2 regions of the Arthrobacter sp. SD76 genome follow, and region 1 is predicted to be linked to the other one. Evidence: riboswitches for the same ligand, from Rfam matches in the RefSeq annotation. Region 1 holds a riboswitch; the other holds the start of a gene.

Region 1 (7,162 bases):
GAGCCTTGAATGTCCAACGGATGGTCCTTCGAAACCCGCCAGATCCACGTCGGCCAGGAACCGGATGCTGCCACCGGCGCCCGCGCCCTGCCTATCTACCAGACCACCTCCTTCGTCTTTCCCAGCGCCGAGAGCGCCGCGAACCGCTTCGCCCTCGCCGAGCTTGCCCCGATCTATACGCGCATCGGCAACCCGACCCAGGACGCCGTGGAGCAGCGGATCGCCAGCCTTGAAGGGGGCCTCGCCGCGCTCCTCCTCAGCTCGGGGCAGGCGGCAGAGACGTTCGCCGTCCTGAACATCGCCGAGGCCGGTGACCACATCGTGGCCAGCCCCAGCCTTTACGGCGGCACCTACAACCTGTTTGCCCACACCCTGAAGAAGTTCGGCATCTCCGTCACCTTCGTGGCGGACCCGGACAACCTGGACCACTGGCGCGAGGCGGTCCAGCCCAACACCAAGCTGTTCTTTGCCGAGGTGGTGTCCAACCCACGGCAGGACGTGCTGGACATCGAAGGCGTCTCCCGGACCGCCCATGAGGCCGGCGTACCACTGATCGTGGACAACACGCTGTCCACGCCGTACCTGATCCGGCCGCTGGAATGGGGCGCCGACATCGTGGTCCACTCGGCCACCAAATACCTGGGCGGCCACGGCGCCGCAATTGCCGGCGTCATCGTCGATTCAGGCAAGTTCGACTTCAGCAAGGACCCGGAACGCTTCCCCGGCTTCAACACGCCGGACCCCACCTACAACGGCCTCGTCTACGGCCGCGACCTGGGGGAGGGCGGAGCGCTGGGAGCCAACCTGTCCTACATCCTCAAGGCCCGGGTCCAGCTCCTGCGTGACCTCGGTTCGGCCGTTTCGCCCTTCAACGCCTTCCTGATCTCGCAGGGACTGGAGACCCTGAGCCTGCGCGTGGAGCGCCATGTGGCCAACGCCCAGGAGGTTGCGCGGTGGCTGGAAGCACGGGACGACGTCGAATCCGTAGCCTACGCCGGGCTGCCCTCCAGTCCCTGGTATGAGCGCGGCCGCAAGTACGGCCCAGGGGCACCGGCGCGATCGTCGCCTTCAACCTGGCCGGCGGCGCCGAAGCGGGCAAGCGGTTCGTGGACGCCCTGGAACTGCACTCCCACGTTGCCAACATCGGCGACGTCCGCTCGCTGGTCATCCACCCGGCGTCGACCACGCACAGCCAGCTGTCCCCGGAGCAGCAGGCCGCGGCCGGCGTCGCCCCGGGACTGGTCCGCCTCTCCGTGGGCCTGGAGCACATCGACGACATCCTCGCCGACCTCGAGGCCGGCTTCCGCGCGGCAAAGGAGGCCTCAGGCGCCTGAGCGCACGGCCCGGGGAGCTGAGCCGGGAGCAACGCCCGACGGCGGGTGGCCACCCGGGTGCGCACGGCCGGGGAAGTCACAACCAGTCACACTCTTGGCCCGGGGCGGGTGGTGTTTCGTACACTCGAACCAGGTCATGAGTGCCAGTGACAGCCCCGGCTTGCTGGCCGGCAACCCTCCTTCCGCGGTGGGGTGCCCCGGGTGAAGACCTGGCCTGCCGGTCATTCCGCCGGTGGGCAAGCGCGTAGAAGAGGTCTTGCCATGACGGTTACCGTCACCCGTACCACCGTTCCCGAGCACGGAATTGTCCGTTACGCCTCCATCGGGGGCCTGGAACTGGAAGCCGGCGGCTACCTGCCGGACGTCACGCTCGCCTACGAAACGTGGGGCACGCTCAACGCGGACGGCAGCAACGCCATCCTGATCGAGCACGCCCTGACCGGCAGCACCCACGTCACCCGCGGCGACAGCGACGAACCCGGCTGGTGGGAACAGCTCGCCGGGCCCGGCGCCCCCGTGGACACTGACCGGTTCTTCGTGGTGTCCATCAACATCGTGGGCGGCTGCTACGGGTCCACCGGGCCGTCGTCGCCCGCCCCGGACGGGACGCCGTGGGGTTCCCGCTTCCCCTGGTGACGCTGCGGGACAGCACAGTGGCAGAGGCCCGGCTGGCAGACCAGCTCGGAATCGGCAGCTGGTACGCGGTCCTCGGCGGCTCCATGGGCGGTGCCCGCGCCCTGGAATGGGCCGTCACCTACCCGGAGCGGGTAAAGCGCTGCGCCGTGATTTCGGTCGGCGCCGCCAGCACGGCTGAGCAGATCGCGTTTGCCCAGGCCCAGACCCTCGCCATCCGCCAGGACCCCAACTTCAACGGCGGCGACTACTACGGCGGCCCGTTCCCCGAGGACGGCCTGGCCCTTGCGCGGCGCATTGCCCACATCACCTACCGCTCCGCCGCCGAACTGGAGGGCAGGTTCGGCCGGGAGCCGCAGGCCCCCGAATCGCCGCTGCAGGCTGACTGCTTGTCGGCCCGCGGCCGCTACCAGGTGGAGAGCTACCTGGACCACCAGGGCAACAAGCTGGTCCAGCGCTTCGACGCCAACAGCTACATCGCCATCACCGAGGCGCTGATGAGCCACGACGTCTGCAGGGGGCGCGGAACGCTGGCCGAGACGCTGGCCCGCTCCGAGGCCCGGTTCTTCATCGCGGCCGTCGACTCGGACCGGCTCTACTTCCCGTCCCAGTCGCAGGAACTGGCACGGGCATTGCCGGGGGACGTGGACGTACACCTGATCCAGGCGCCGATCGGCCACGACGGCTTCCTGACGGAAATCGGTCAGCTCGGGAACCAGCTCCGCCAGCACCTCCTGCCCTGAACCACTGCGCAGCCCGGACGCTTTCACGCCTTGGCACGCGGTGTGCCGCCGCGCCAAGTGTGCATTTTTGCAGATGCTTTCTGCAGTATTCGGCGTTGAGCTCCCGGCTGTACCAAGCAATACTCGTGTGAACCTGCGGTTTTGTTATGCAAATCACAAAGCCGCCATCCGGTCCCATTGTGGTGTCGACGGAGACGCCAAAGGAGTTCATTCATGAGTACGGAACACTCCGCCGCAGGGCGGCTCGAGGAAACCGACGTCAAGGCCTCAGGGCTGAAGAAAGTCGTCACGGCCTCCATGGCCGGCACGGTGGTGGAATGGTATGAGTTCTTCCTCTACGCATCTGCCGCCACACTGGTGTTCGGCAAAACATTCTTCCCCAATTCGGGCACGGAACTGGACGGCATTATTGCCGCGTTCGTCACCTACGCCGTGGGCTTCGTTGCCCGGCCTATCGGCGGAATTGTCTTTGGCCACTTTGGGGACAAGTTCGGCCGCAAGCAGCTCCTCCAGTTGAGCATCATCATGGTGGGCGTTGCCACGTTCCTCATGGGCTGCCTGCCCACCTTCGCCCAGATCGGCTACTGGGCACCGGCGCTGCTGGTGTTCCTGCGGTTCGTGCAGGGCTTCGCAGTCGGCGGTGAATGGGGCGGCGCCGTGCTGCTGGTGGCAGAGCACAGCCCCAGCCACTCGCGCGGCTTCTGGGCCAGCTGGCCGCAGTCCGCCGTTCCCATGGGCAACCTGCTGGCCACGGGCGTCCTGTTCACCCTGTCCTCGACCCTGTCCCAGGAAGCTTTCCTCGGCTGGGGCTGGCGCGTGGCGTTCTGGCTGTCCGCCGTCATCGTCATCATCGGCTACTACATCCGCACCAAGGTCCAGGACGCTCCGATCTTCATCGAAGCCCGGAAGGAAGTCACTGCGGAAAAGAAGGGCTACGGCGTTGCCGAAGTCTTCCGCCGCTACCCCCGCGGCGTCTTCACCGCCATGGGCCTCCGGTTCGCCGAAAATATCCTCTACTACCTGGTGGTCACGTTCTCCATCACGTACCTGAAGGTGGTCGTCCAGACGGACACCTCGCGGATCCTGCTCCTGCTGCTGGTGGCGCACTTCATCCACTTCTGCGCCGTCCCGCTGGTCGGCAAGCTCTCCGACGCCTTCGGGCGGCGGCCCGTCTACATGGCGGGTGCCATCCTCGGCGGAACCTGGGGCTTCTTCGCCTTCCCCATGATGGACACAGCCAACGACATGGTCATCCTGGCCGCCATCACCATCGGACTGCTCTTCCACGCGCTGATGTACGCCGGCCAGCCGTCCATCATGGCCGAGATGTTCCCCACCCGCATGCGCTACTCCGGGGTGTCCCTGGGCTACCAGGTGACTTCGATCGTTGCCGGCTCGCTGGCTCCGATCATCGCCACCGCCCTGCTGGGCAACTTCAAGTCGTCCCTTCCGGTAGCCCTCTACCTCCTTGGCGCCTGCGTCGTAACGGCGGTGTCCGTGCTCTTCCTCAAGGAGACCAGGGGCATTTCACTGCACGACGTCGATGCCGCGGACGCCAAGGGCACCGCAGACCTCCTGGCCGCCAGCAAGAAGTAGGACGCAGCCAGGCACTACAGGCAAGGCAGCTGCCCGGGCCCGGATTCCGGGTCCGGGCAGCCGCATGACCACCACCCCATAACCAGAGCAAGGAACCTTCATGCGAGCCGCTGTCCTTTACAACACCGTTCCTGCGGGAACCAGTTACTCCGAGGCACGCCCCCTGATGGTGGAGGAGCTGGAACGGCCCGAGCCCCGGGCGGGCGAGCTGGGAATCTCCATCACCTATTCGAGCCTGTGCCACTCCGACCTCTCCGTCGTGGACGGTTCACGCGTCCGGCCCCTGCCGATGGCGCTCGGGCATGAGGCGGTGGGCAGGGTGGTCTCGGTGGGCGACGGCGTCACGGACGTCTCCCCGGGCGACCACGTCGTGCTGGTCTTTGTTCCCAGCTGTGGTGACTGCCGTGCGTGCCGGGCAGGCCGGCCCGCCCTGTGCCACCGCGCCGCCGACGTCAACGGGTCCGGCGACCTGCTGCACGGTGAGGCTCTGCTGCGGACCCGGTCAGGGGAACGCATCAACCACCACCTTGGCGTTTCGGCCTTTGCAGACTATGCGGTGGTGGCGCGCGAATCGGTAGTGGTGGTCGACGACGACATTCCGGACACGGTTGCCGCGATGTTCGGCTGCGCGGTGCTGACGGGCATGGGAGCGGTCTTCAACACGGCACAGGTCGACGGCGGGGAGTCCGTTGCCGTTTTTGGGCTCGGCGCCGTCGGCCTTTCGGCCGTCATGGCCGCCCGCATTGCCGGCGCTGCCTCGATCATCGCCATCGATCCGAACCCCGGCAAGCATCAGCTGGCCCTCGACTGCGGTGCCAGCGCTGCCGGTACTCCGGAGGAAGCAGCCGGGCTGATTGCAGAGGCCGCCGGGGACGGGGTGGACGTTGCCGTGGAGGCAGTGGGCTCTGCCCGTGTCATCGCCTCCTGCCTGGAACTGGTGACCAGGGGCGGCGCCGTGGTTTCGGTGGGACTGCCGCATCCGTCGGCGGAACTGGTGGTTCCGGCCCTGCAGTTCGCCGGTGCGGGCAAGCGGCTGCTCGGCTCGTACATGGGCGATGCCGTCCCGGACCGGGACATCCCGCGCTACCTGGGCTACTGGCGGGACGGCCGGCTGCCGGTCGAACTGCTGCACTCGGACACGCGCCCGCTCGCCGAGATCAACGAAGGCCTGGACGCCCTGGCAGCAGGAAAGGTAGTCCGCAGGCTCTTCCGTCCCTGAAATGCTCCCGGCCGCGGCAGCACTCAGGCGGCCAGCAGGTCCTGCCGCGCCGCCACCTCTTCCTTGAGCGCGGCAATGACCGCCTGGACGCGCGCGGACCGCAGCGACTCTGGCCGCGCCACTGCCCAAATGGGAAGCTGGCGCTCGAAATCGTGCGGAAGGACGGGGACGAACCCGGAGTCGCGCGCCACCATGAAATTGGGGAGCAGCCCGATGCCGGCGCCCCTGCGTACCGCCTCCACCTGGGCGAAGATGCTCGTGGCCTGGAAGCTGGATTTCGGCGCGGGCAACTGCGAGGACCGGTGGCCGAGCTCTGCCACCTGCAAGGCGGATTCGACGTAGGACACGAAGCCGTGCTGCCCACGCCGTCGGGCGTTTCCGGCAGTCCGTGCCGGGCCGCATAGGCGGGGCTGGCGTAAAGCCTGAGGTAGTAGTTGGTGAGGAAGATCGTCTGCGCGTTGCTGACGTCGGTTCCGCCCACCACCACTTCCAGGTCCACCCCGGACCGGTTGCGGCTGACCTTGCGGGTTGCGCTGAGCATCTCGATATTCAGCAGGGGATGGCGCTGCTGGAGGCGTACCAGTGCCGGGGCCACAAATTCGGCACCAAAACCGTCCGACGTGCTGATCCGGACCATGCCGGACAGCGCATCCCGCTCCTGGCCGATGGTGCCGGCAAGTGAACCCAGTGTCTCCTCGATGGCCTCGGCGGCGGCCACTGCCGAGGCTCCCAGTTCGGTCAGTTCCCAGCCGTGCGGGCTCCGTTCCAGCGTCCTGCCGCCCAGTTGCCGGTCCAGGGCAAGGATGCGGCGCGAAATGGTGGTGTGCGTGGTTCCCAGGCTTTCGGCGACGGCGTTGAACCGTCCCAGCCGTGCCACGGTCAGGAGAATCAGCAGGTCGTCTGGGCTGGGAAGCCGGGCCACTGGTGAAACCTTCCGTCGATGTGCATCAATGCACATACCGTCTGTGATTTTTCCCCTTGATTGCACTCTAGCAGCATGTGACCGTAGTCACTGGACGTTCCGGCCATGGCGGTCGGCCACTGAGCAAAGGAGCCTGGGCGATGGCAGTAATCGGATGGATTGGACTCGGGAACATGGGCGGGTCCATGTCGGTGAACCTGGTAAAGGCCGGACATGAGGTGCGCGGCTTCGACCTCAACCAGGCAGCCCTTGCCGCCGCTGAAGCCGGCGGGGTCAAGCCTGCCGGCAGCATTGCCGAGGCAGTGGAGGGGGCCGACGCCGTCTTCACCATGCTCCCCAAGGGCGAGCACGCCAAGGCCGTCTACCTCGGCGCGGACGGCGTCCTTGCCCACGCAGACACCCGCACCCTGCTGGTGGATTCCTCCACCATCGACATCGCCTCGGCGCAGGAACTGCACGACGCCGCTGCTGCCGCCGGCTTCCGGTTCGTCGACGCGCCGGTCTCGGGCGGCATGAGCGGGGCGAAAGCCGGGACGCTGACATTCATGGTGGGCGGCGAGGACGGTGCGGTGGCGGACGCCACGGCCTACATCCGGCCGATGGCAGCCAACATCATCCCCACCGGAGGCGCCACGACAGGCCAGGCAGCCAAGATCTGCAACAACCTCATGCTGTTCATCAACCTGGCCTCGACGGCCGAGGGGGCGGTGCTGGC
Region 2 (7,162 bases), 2.6 Mb from region 1:
CATGCTGAGGGACGCCCGGAATGAGAAGGGCTGGACCCAGGGCCAGTTGGCCGCCGAACTGGGAACCAGCCAGAGCGCGGTGGCCCGGATGGAGCAGGGAAAGCAAAACCTGAGCCTGAAAATGATCCAGCGCCTGGAAAGCATCTTCGACCGGAGCATCGTCAACGTTGGCAAGCCGCAGATGACGCACCTGCGCGTGGAGGGCGGACGGACCCTGTCCGGCGCCGTCGACGTGAACAGCAGCAAGAACGCCGGCGTCGCCCTGCTCTGTGCCAGCCTGATCAACCGCGGCACTACCGTGCTCCGCCGCCTGGCCAGGATCGAGGAAGTCAACCGGATCGTTGAGGTCCTGACCAGCATTGGCGTGGAGTGCACCTGGCTGAATGACACTGACCTGAGGCTCCGCCGGCCGGCCGTCCTGGACCTTGACGCGATGGATGTGGATGCCGCCCGCCGCACCCGCAGCGTGATCATGCTGCTGGGACCGTTGCTGGACGAGACGGAGGAGTACCGGCTTCCCTATGCCGGAGGGTGCGATCTGGGCACCCGCACTGTTGAGCCGCACATGCAGGCCCTGCGCCAGTTCGGTCTTTCGGTGGAGGCCACGGCGGGCTTCTACACCATCCAGGCACCGCCGGCTGACACGCAGGACCGTTCCTTCGTCCTCACCGAGCGCGGCGATACCGTCACCGAAAATGCCATCATGGCCGCCGCCCACCGTGAGGGCACCACTGTCATCCGCAATGCCAGCCCCAACTACATGGTCCAGGACCTTTGCTTCTACCTGCAGATGCTGGGTGTGGTTATCGACGGCGTGGGTACCACCACCCTCAGCATTACGGGCCGGCCAGTCATCAACGCGGACATTGAGTACTACCCGTCGGAGGACCCGATTGAGGCCATGAGCCTCATCACCGCCGGGATCGTCACAAATTCCGAGGTCACGGTCCGCCGCGTGCCCATCGAGTTCATGGAGATCGAGCTCGCCACCCTTGGCCAGATGGGGCAGCAGCTGGAAATTTCCGGCGAGTACATGGCGCGCAACGGCCGCACCCGCCTGGTGGATGTCACCACCAAGCCGTCGGAGCTGCGTGCACCCGAGGACAAATCCACCCATGCCGTTCCCCGGCCTCAACATCGACAACCTGCCGTTCTTCGCCGTCATAGCAGCCAACGCCTCGGGCCAGACCATGATCCACGACTGGGTCTACGAAAACCGTGCCATCTACCTGACCGAACTGAACCGGCTGGGTGCCCAGGTGCAGCTGCTGGATCCGCACCGCATCTACGTCAACGGCCCCACCAAGTGGCGCGCCGCGGAAGTGGGCTGCCCGCCCGCGCTGCGGCCGGCGGCGTGCCTGCTGCTGGCCATGCTGGCGGCCCGCGGGGTGTCCGAACTGCGGAACATCTACGTTATCGAGCGCGGGTACGAGGACCTGGCGGAGAGGCTGAATACCATCGGCGCCAAGGTGGAGTACTTCCAGGACTGAGCATTAACGCTTCGTCATGAACGGCGGGGCCCCTCCAAATACGATCCCATTGCCGCAGAATGTCACTATGCGTACATTCGGCGTGGAGGAAGAGCTCCTGATTGTTGATCCGGAGACCGGGGAGCCGCTGGCGCTGGCTGACGCCCTGCTGTCCGGCCGCCGGGTGGCTGCCGACGATTCCGCCCAGGATCCGCGCCTGCTCGAGACCGAGGACAAGACGGTTTACGACGACGACGAGATGGGCCTGAGTGCCGAGCTGAAGCTTGAGCAGATTGAGACCCAGACCCGGCCCTGCCTGGAGTACGGCAGCCTGCTGGAGCAGATCAGGGCCGGAAGGATGCTCGCGGACGAGGCCGCGAAGAAACACAACGCCCGCGTTGCCGCGCTTGCCACGTCGCCGCTGGGCCTGAACAGCCACACCACTCCTGATCCGCGCTACGCCAGGATGCTGGAACGCTTCGGGCTGACCGCCCAGGAGCAGCTGACCTGCGGCTTCCACGTCCACACCTTCGTGGAGTCACCCGACGAAGGCGTGGCGGTCCTGGACCGCATCCGCGACAAACTCGCCGTGCTCACGGCGCTGAGCGCCAACTCGCCGTTCTGGAACGGGCTGGAGACAGGTTTTGAAAGCTACCGGACCCAGGCCTGGAACCGCTGGCCAACCGCGGGGCCGGCCGGCATCTACGGCACCTACCCCGCCTACCGCCGGCTGGTCACGAGGCTGCTGGACACGGGCGTGATGCTGGACGAAGGGATGATCTATTTTGATGCCCGGCTGTCCCGCAACCATCCCACCGTGGAGGTGCGGGTTGCGGACGTCTGCCTGCGCGCCGACGACGCCGCCCTCCTTGCCGTCCTGGTCCGTGCCCTCGTGGAGACCGCCGGCCGGGAGTGGCGCGAAGGCGTCGACCCTGCACCGGTTCCGACCGCGCTGCTGAGGATGGCGTCCTGGCAGGCGAGCAGTGGAGGGCTCGGCGGGGAACTGCTGGACTTCGGAAGCTTCCGGCCCGCGCCCGCGCCTGACGTGGCGCGCGCCCTGGTGGACTACCTCGCGCCGGTGCTCGAGGAGCAGGGTGAGCTCGACCTGGCGCGGCAGGGCGTAGAGGCGATCATCGCGCGCGGCACAGGGGCAGCGGAACAACGCCGGGTCCATGACCAGGAGCTGGCGGGACCGCCGCCTGAGGACATGGGGTTCGGTGCCGTAGTGAGGCACGCCGTGAACGTCACCATGCGCGGCAACCTTGACCTCTCCGAAGTCGATGCCGTTCCCGACCTGCTGCGGGTGCGGCAGGCCTAGCCGGACGGCAGCCGTGGCGTTAGGGAAGGCCACGTGCCATACTCGGCGCGTGGCGCCGTCGTACTCTTTCCATGCCGAGCTTTGGCTCTATCCCGGCGAAGCGGGATGGCACTTCCTCACGCTGCCGCCGGACGTGGCGGACGACATTGCGGAGCAAAGCGAAGCCGGGAACAAGGCCTTCGGCTCGGTCAAGGTCGCGGTGGAGATCGGCGGCCACCGCTGGGAGACGTCCATCTTCCCGGACAACAAGATGGGCTCATACCTGCTGCCCGTCAAGAAGGCTGTCCGGGACAAAGCGCGGATCAGGGCGGGCGACGCCGTGGACGTCCGGCTGGAGCTCCAGCCGGACGATGTACCGCGGGATAAAAGCTAGATCTGCTTCAGGGCCTGTTCGAGGTCGCGGATCAGGTCGTCGGCATCCTCGAGCCCGACGGACAGGCGCACCACGCCGTCGCTGAGCCCGATGGCAGCCCGCCCCTCCGGCCCCATCGCGCGGTGCGTGGTGGTGGCCGGGTGCGTGATCAGGGACTTCGAGTCGCCCAGGTTGTTGGAGATGTCGATGATCCGCAGCCCGTCCAGCAGCGCGAAGGCGGCTTCCTTGCCCGAGCGGCCGCCGGAGGGGGGCAGTTCCAGGGTGAGCACCGTGCCGCCGGCACGCATCTGCTTCGCTGCGAGGTCGTACTGCGGGTGGGACTTCAGCAGCGGGTACTTCACCCAGCTCACGGCAGGCTGCTGCTCCAGCCATTCAGCGAGCCGGAGGGCGGTGGCGGAAGAGTGGTTGACACGCAGCGCCATGGTCTCCAGGCCCTTGGTCAGCACCCACGCGTTGAACGGCGACAGCGACGGGCCGGTGTGGCGCATCAGCTGCTTGACCGGGCCCTCGATGTACTCCTTGGTGCCCAGGATGGCACCGCCCATCACCCGGCCCTGGCCGTCGATGTGCTTGGTGCCCGAGTAGACAATGACGTCCGCGCCCAGCTGGCCGCAGCGCTGGAGCAGGGGAGTGGCAAAGACGTTGTCGACGACGACGGTGGCCCCGGCGGCGTGCGCGAGTTCGCTGACCGCGGCGATGTCCACGATCTCCTGCATCGGGTTGGACGGGGACTCGAAGAAGACGGCGGTGGTGGGCTGGGACAGGGCGGCGCGCCACTGCTCCAGGTCCGGGCCGTCCACGAACACCGTCTCCACGCCCCACCGCGGCAGGATCTCATTCAGGATGACGAAGCAGGAACCGAAGAGCGAACGGGCGGCCACCACGCGGTCCCCGGCAGCCAGCAGGGCGCCCAGGGCGGTGAAGACGGCGGACATGCCGGACGCAGTGGCGAAGCATGCCTCCGTGCCCTCGAGCAGCCGGAGCCGCTCCTGGAAGGTTGCCACGGAGGGGTTGCCGTACCGGGAGTAGACGAAGCGCTCGTCCTCGCCGGTGAAGGCGCGTTCCGCAGCGGCGGCGGATTCGTACACGAAGCCCGAGTTCAGGAAGACCGCTTCGGAGGTTTCCTGGAAGTTGGTGCGATCCAGCCCGCCGCGGACGGCCTGGGTGTCGGGGTTCCAGCCGGCGGCGTCGTTATTGAAGGTCACTTAGTTCTTTCCGAGGTTGGTCGGCAGGCCGCGGTTCTTCCAGCCATTGACGGTCCGTTCGCCGTAGCGGTCCGGATCGCCTTCGAAGCCCTCCAGGACGTTGTAGGAGGTGAAACCGGCCTGCGTCGCGGCGATGGCGGCGGAGATGGAACGCTGGCCGGAGCGGCAGATGAACACCAATTCGGTACTGGAGTCTTCCGGCGCCTGCTGGCTCAGGTCCTTGAGGAAATCCGGGTTGGGAATGCCGCCGGGGAAGGTCCACTGGATGAACAGCGGATCGTTGTCCGTGGCCTTGGTGTCCGGGATGCCGATGTGGGCCCATTCGCCTTCGGTGCGCACGTCCACCAGGATGGCACCCTGCTCAAGCTTGGCCCAGGCTTCCTCCGGCGTCAGGTCTCCTGCGTAGCTCATGCGTGGCCCTCGCCGTCGAACTCGAGGTCCTCGTTGGCTGCTTCCAGGTCGTCAACAGCGGTGGCGACGGCGGCGTCCGCCGAGGCGATGGCGGCGGGCAGGACGACGGCCTGGGCCACGATGACGCTGGTGCCGTTGAAGGCTGCCGCCGGGCTTCCGTGCAGGACGTAGCCTTCGGCGAGCGCGGTGGAGATCCGCTCACAGAATTCACGGTTGTCCGGGCCGCTGATGAGGCGGTAGGACAGCTTTTCTTCGGGGGCGTCGGACACGACGGATCTCCTTCTCTCACGCTTGCAGCTCGAATCGGTCGATATGCCGAGTATTCACCTGAGGCACCCCGCCGCGGAAGGAGGGTTGCCGACCGGCCAGTCAGGGCTTGGCGCCGGTACTCGATTACTCCCCAAAAACGTAACATCTGGCACCGGCGGCCGCATCGCCGTTGTCGTCATGTTGCGTAACTGAAGCGGAAACGCTGCCGGGGATGCGGTCGCGGTGCCCTTCCCGGGGACGGCCGACGGCGGCATTACAGCAGGTGGGAGGGCTTTTTCTATCCCATCGCGGGAGGGGCGGCCCGATACAGTTCTTAGGGGGCAGCGCCCCGCCGTCGAAGATCAGCACTGGGGGTCCCTTTGAACATGCGAACAGCCGCGCCCTGCCGCCTCCGCCTGGCCTGGGCGTTCCTTGCCGCACTTGTTGTTGCATGTGTGGCAGCGGTCCTGTCGGCGGGGCCGGCCCGGGCGGCCGAACCCGCCCCGGATGCAGGGGAGCCGATGCTCGGCGTCGTCCTGGAATGGGGCGAGGACACTGCCGCGGGGTTTGCCGAGCGGCTGGGAGCGTCGCCGGCTGTCTTTGGACACGACATCGCCTTTCCGTACCGGTCCTCCGAGCAGAACGACATCAAGGGCTTCCTTGAACAGTCATCGCTTCAGGGGTCCCACGCCATGCTCACGGTCAAGCCCACCGTGCCGCTGGACCAGATCGACGCCGCGGCTGCCGGATCATTCGCTCGGGAAATCCGCCGGTTGACCGCACAGTTCCAGGGCCAGGTGCTGGTGCGGTTTGCCCCGGACATGAACGCCGGCTGGGTGGAGTGGGGCCAGCAGCCGGCCGCGTACCGGGAGGCGTTCCGGACAGTGTCCGCGGCGTTCAAGGATTCCGGCGACGGCCGGACAGTCATGGTCTGGGAGCCGTTCCTGGGCAAGGATTACCCCTTTGACCGGAACCGGAACGCCCCGGCTCCCGGCAGCGACGGGTTCGAACTGCTGGATACAAACGGCGACGGCGCCTGGGACGGGTCCGACAGCGCCTACGAACCGTACTATCCCGGTGATGACGCCGTGGACTGGGTTGGCCTGACGGCCTTCCACGACGACACTGCCGGCGGCGCGGCCGTCAATACCCTTCCGCGCGCCGGCGAGCTGGCGGAGATGCTGACGGCTTCAGGAGGCGAGAACTTCTACGCCACCTATGCCCAAGGGCGGAACAAACCGTTCCTGCTGCAGACCGCCGCTTTCTACAGCCCGGCCTCCGGCGGCGCATCCGAAGCTGAGATCAAGACCGGCTGGTGGGACCAGGTGGTAGGCACAGCCACCTCGGCGGAGTTTGGCAGGACGGCCGCGGTGGTCTGGGACGAGCGCACCAGCACCAGGGACACCGGCGTGGCCAGCATCGACTGGCTGCTGACCGGCAGCCCGGAGGTTGCCCGGGCGGCGCTGGAACGGCTGGAGGCCTCGCCCTGGTGACCGGTCCCGTCACGGAAGTGTCCGCCGGCGGCAGCGGTTATGTCCGGGCCAACACGCTGGCCGGGCCTGCAGCCTGGACCGTGGGGGCCGCGCTCGTCATCCTCCTTGTGGCTCTGTGGCAGATTCCGCGCCGCGTCAACGCCGCAACGGCCTGGAGCTATACGGACCCGTCCGGCAGGGATTCCCGCGTGGACCTGCTGCGCGGACTGGCCATTGTGTTCGTGGTGGTCAACCATCTGGGCATGACGTCCCTGTTCCAGCTGCTCACCCAGGAGGCGGTGGGCTTCGTTTCGGGTGCCGAGCTGTTTGTCCTCTTCTCCGGCCTGGTGGTGGGCATGGTGTACGGGCCACGGGTGAAGGACGATTTTGGAACGGTCGTGGACCTGACGTCACGGCGCGCCGGCAAGCTCTACCTGACGGCGCTGATCGTCCTGGTGGGTGTCTTCCTGGCTTCCCTGCTGCCGGTGTTCCGTACCGACGCGCTCACCACCTTCGTGGACCAAGGGACCGGCGGGGCAGGGCACGACGGCGCCGGACGCACCTACGACCTCTATGCAGGAATGGAGTCGCTCTTCCAGTTCCCGGTGCCGCCCCAGGTGCTTCCCGCCATCCTGCTGCTGCAGTTCGGCCCGTGGCAGTTCAAT

Evidence for each region. A riboswitch is a leader RNA that binds a small molecule or an ion and turns the genes downstream of it on or off. The one in region 1 is predicted to bind S-adenosylmethionine.
Region 2: it holds a riboswitch for S-adenosylmethionine, as region 1 does, so the genes downstream of both, ACPEE0_RS00310 (DUF1737 domain-containing protein) here and metX (homoserine O-acetyltransferase MetX) in region 1, are expected to answer to the same signal.

Annotation. Positions count from the first base shown of each region.
Region 1 covers NZ_JBNBLR010000001.1:2,672,705-2,679,866, reverse strand. Annotated here, with positions in the region: partial or broken gene ACPEE0_RS13095 (bifunctional o-acetylhomoserine/o-acetylserine sulfhydrylase) at 10-1,334, shown strand; SAM riboswitch class IV at 1,467-1,583, shown strand; partial or broken gene metX (homoserine O-acetyltransferase MetX) at 1,596-2,710, shown strand; gene ACPEE0_RS13085 (MFS transporter) at 2,924-4,306, shown strand; gene ACPEE0_RS13080 (alcohol dehydrogenase catalytic domain-containing protein) at 4,407-5,525, shown strand; gene ACPEE0_RS13075 (LysR substrate-binding domain-containing protein) at 5,549-5,872, opposite strand; partial or broken gene ACPEE0_RS13070 (LysR family transcriptional regulator) at 5,956-6,483, opposite strand; gene mmsB (3-hydroxyisobutyrate dehydrogenase) at 6,588-7,162, shown strand, end outside.
Region 2 covers NZ_JBNBLR010000001.1:69,996-77,157, forward strand. Annotated here, with positions in the region: partial or broken gene ACPEE0_RS00285 (UDP-N-acetylglucosamine 1-carboxyvinyltransferase) at 1-1,490, shown strand, start outside; gene ACPEE0_RS00290 (glutamate--cysteine ligase 2) at 1,558-2,787, shown strand; gene ACPEE0_RS00295 (DUF1905 domain-containing protein) at 2,837-3,160, shown strand; gene ACPEE0_RS00300 (O-succinylhomoserine sulfhydrylase) at 3,157-4,365, opposite strand; gene ACPEE0_RS00305 (rhodanese-like domain-containing protein) at 4,366-4,776, opposite strand; gene ACPEE0_RS00310 (DUF1737 domain-containing protein) at 4,773-5,045, opposite strand; SAM riboswitch class IV at 5,059-5,174, opposite strand; partial or broken gene opgC (OpgC domain-containing protein) at 5,412-7,162, shown strand, end outside.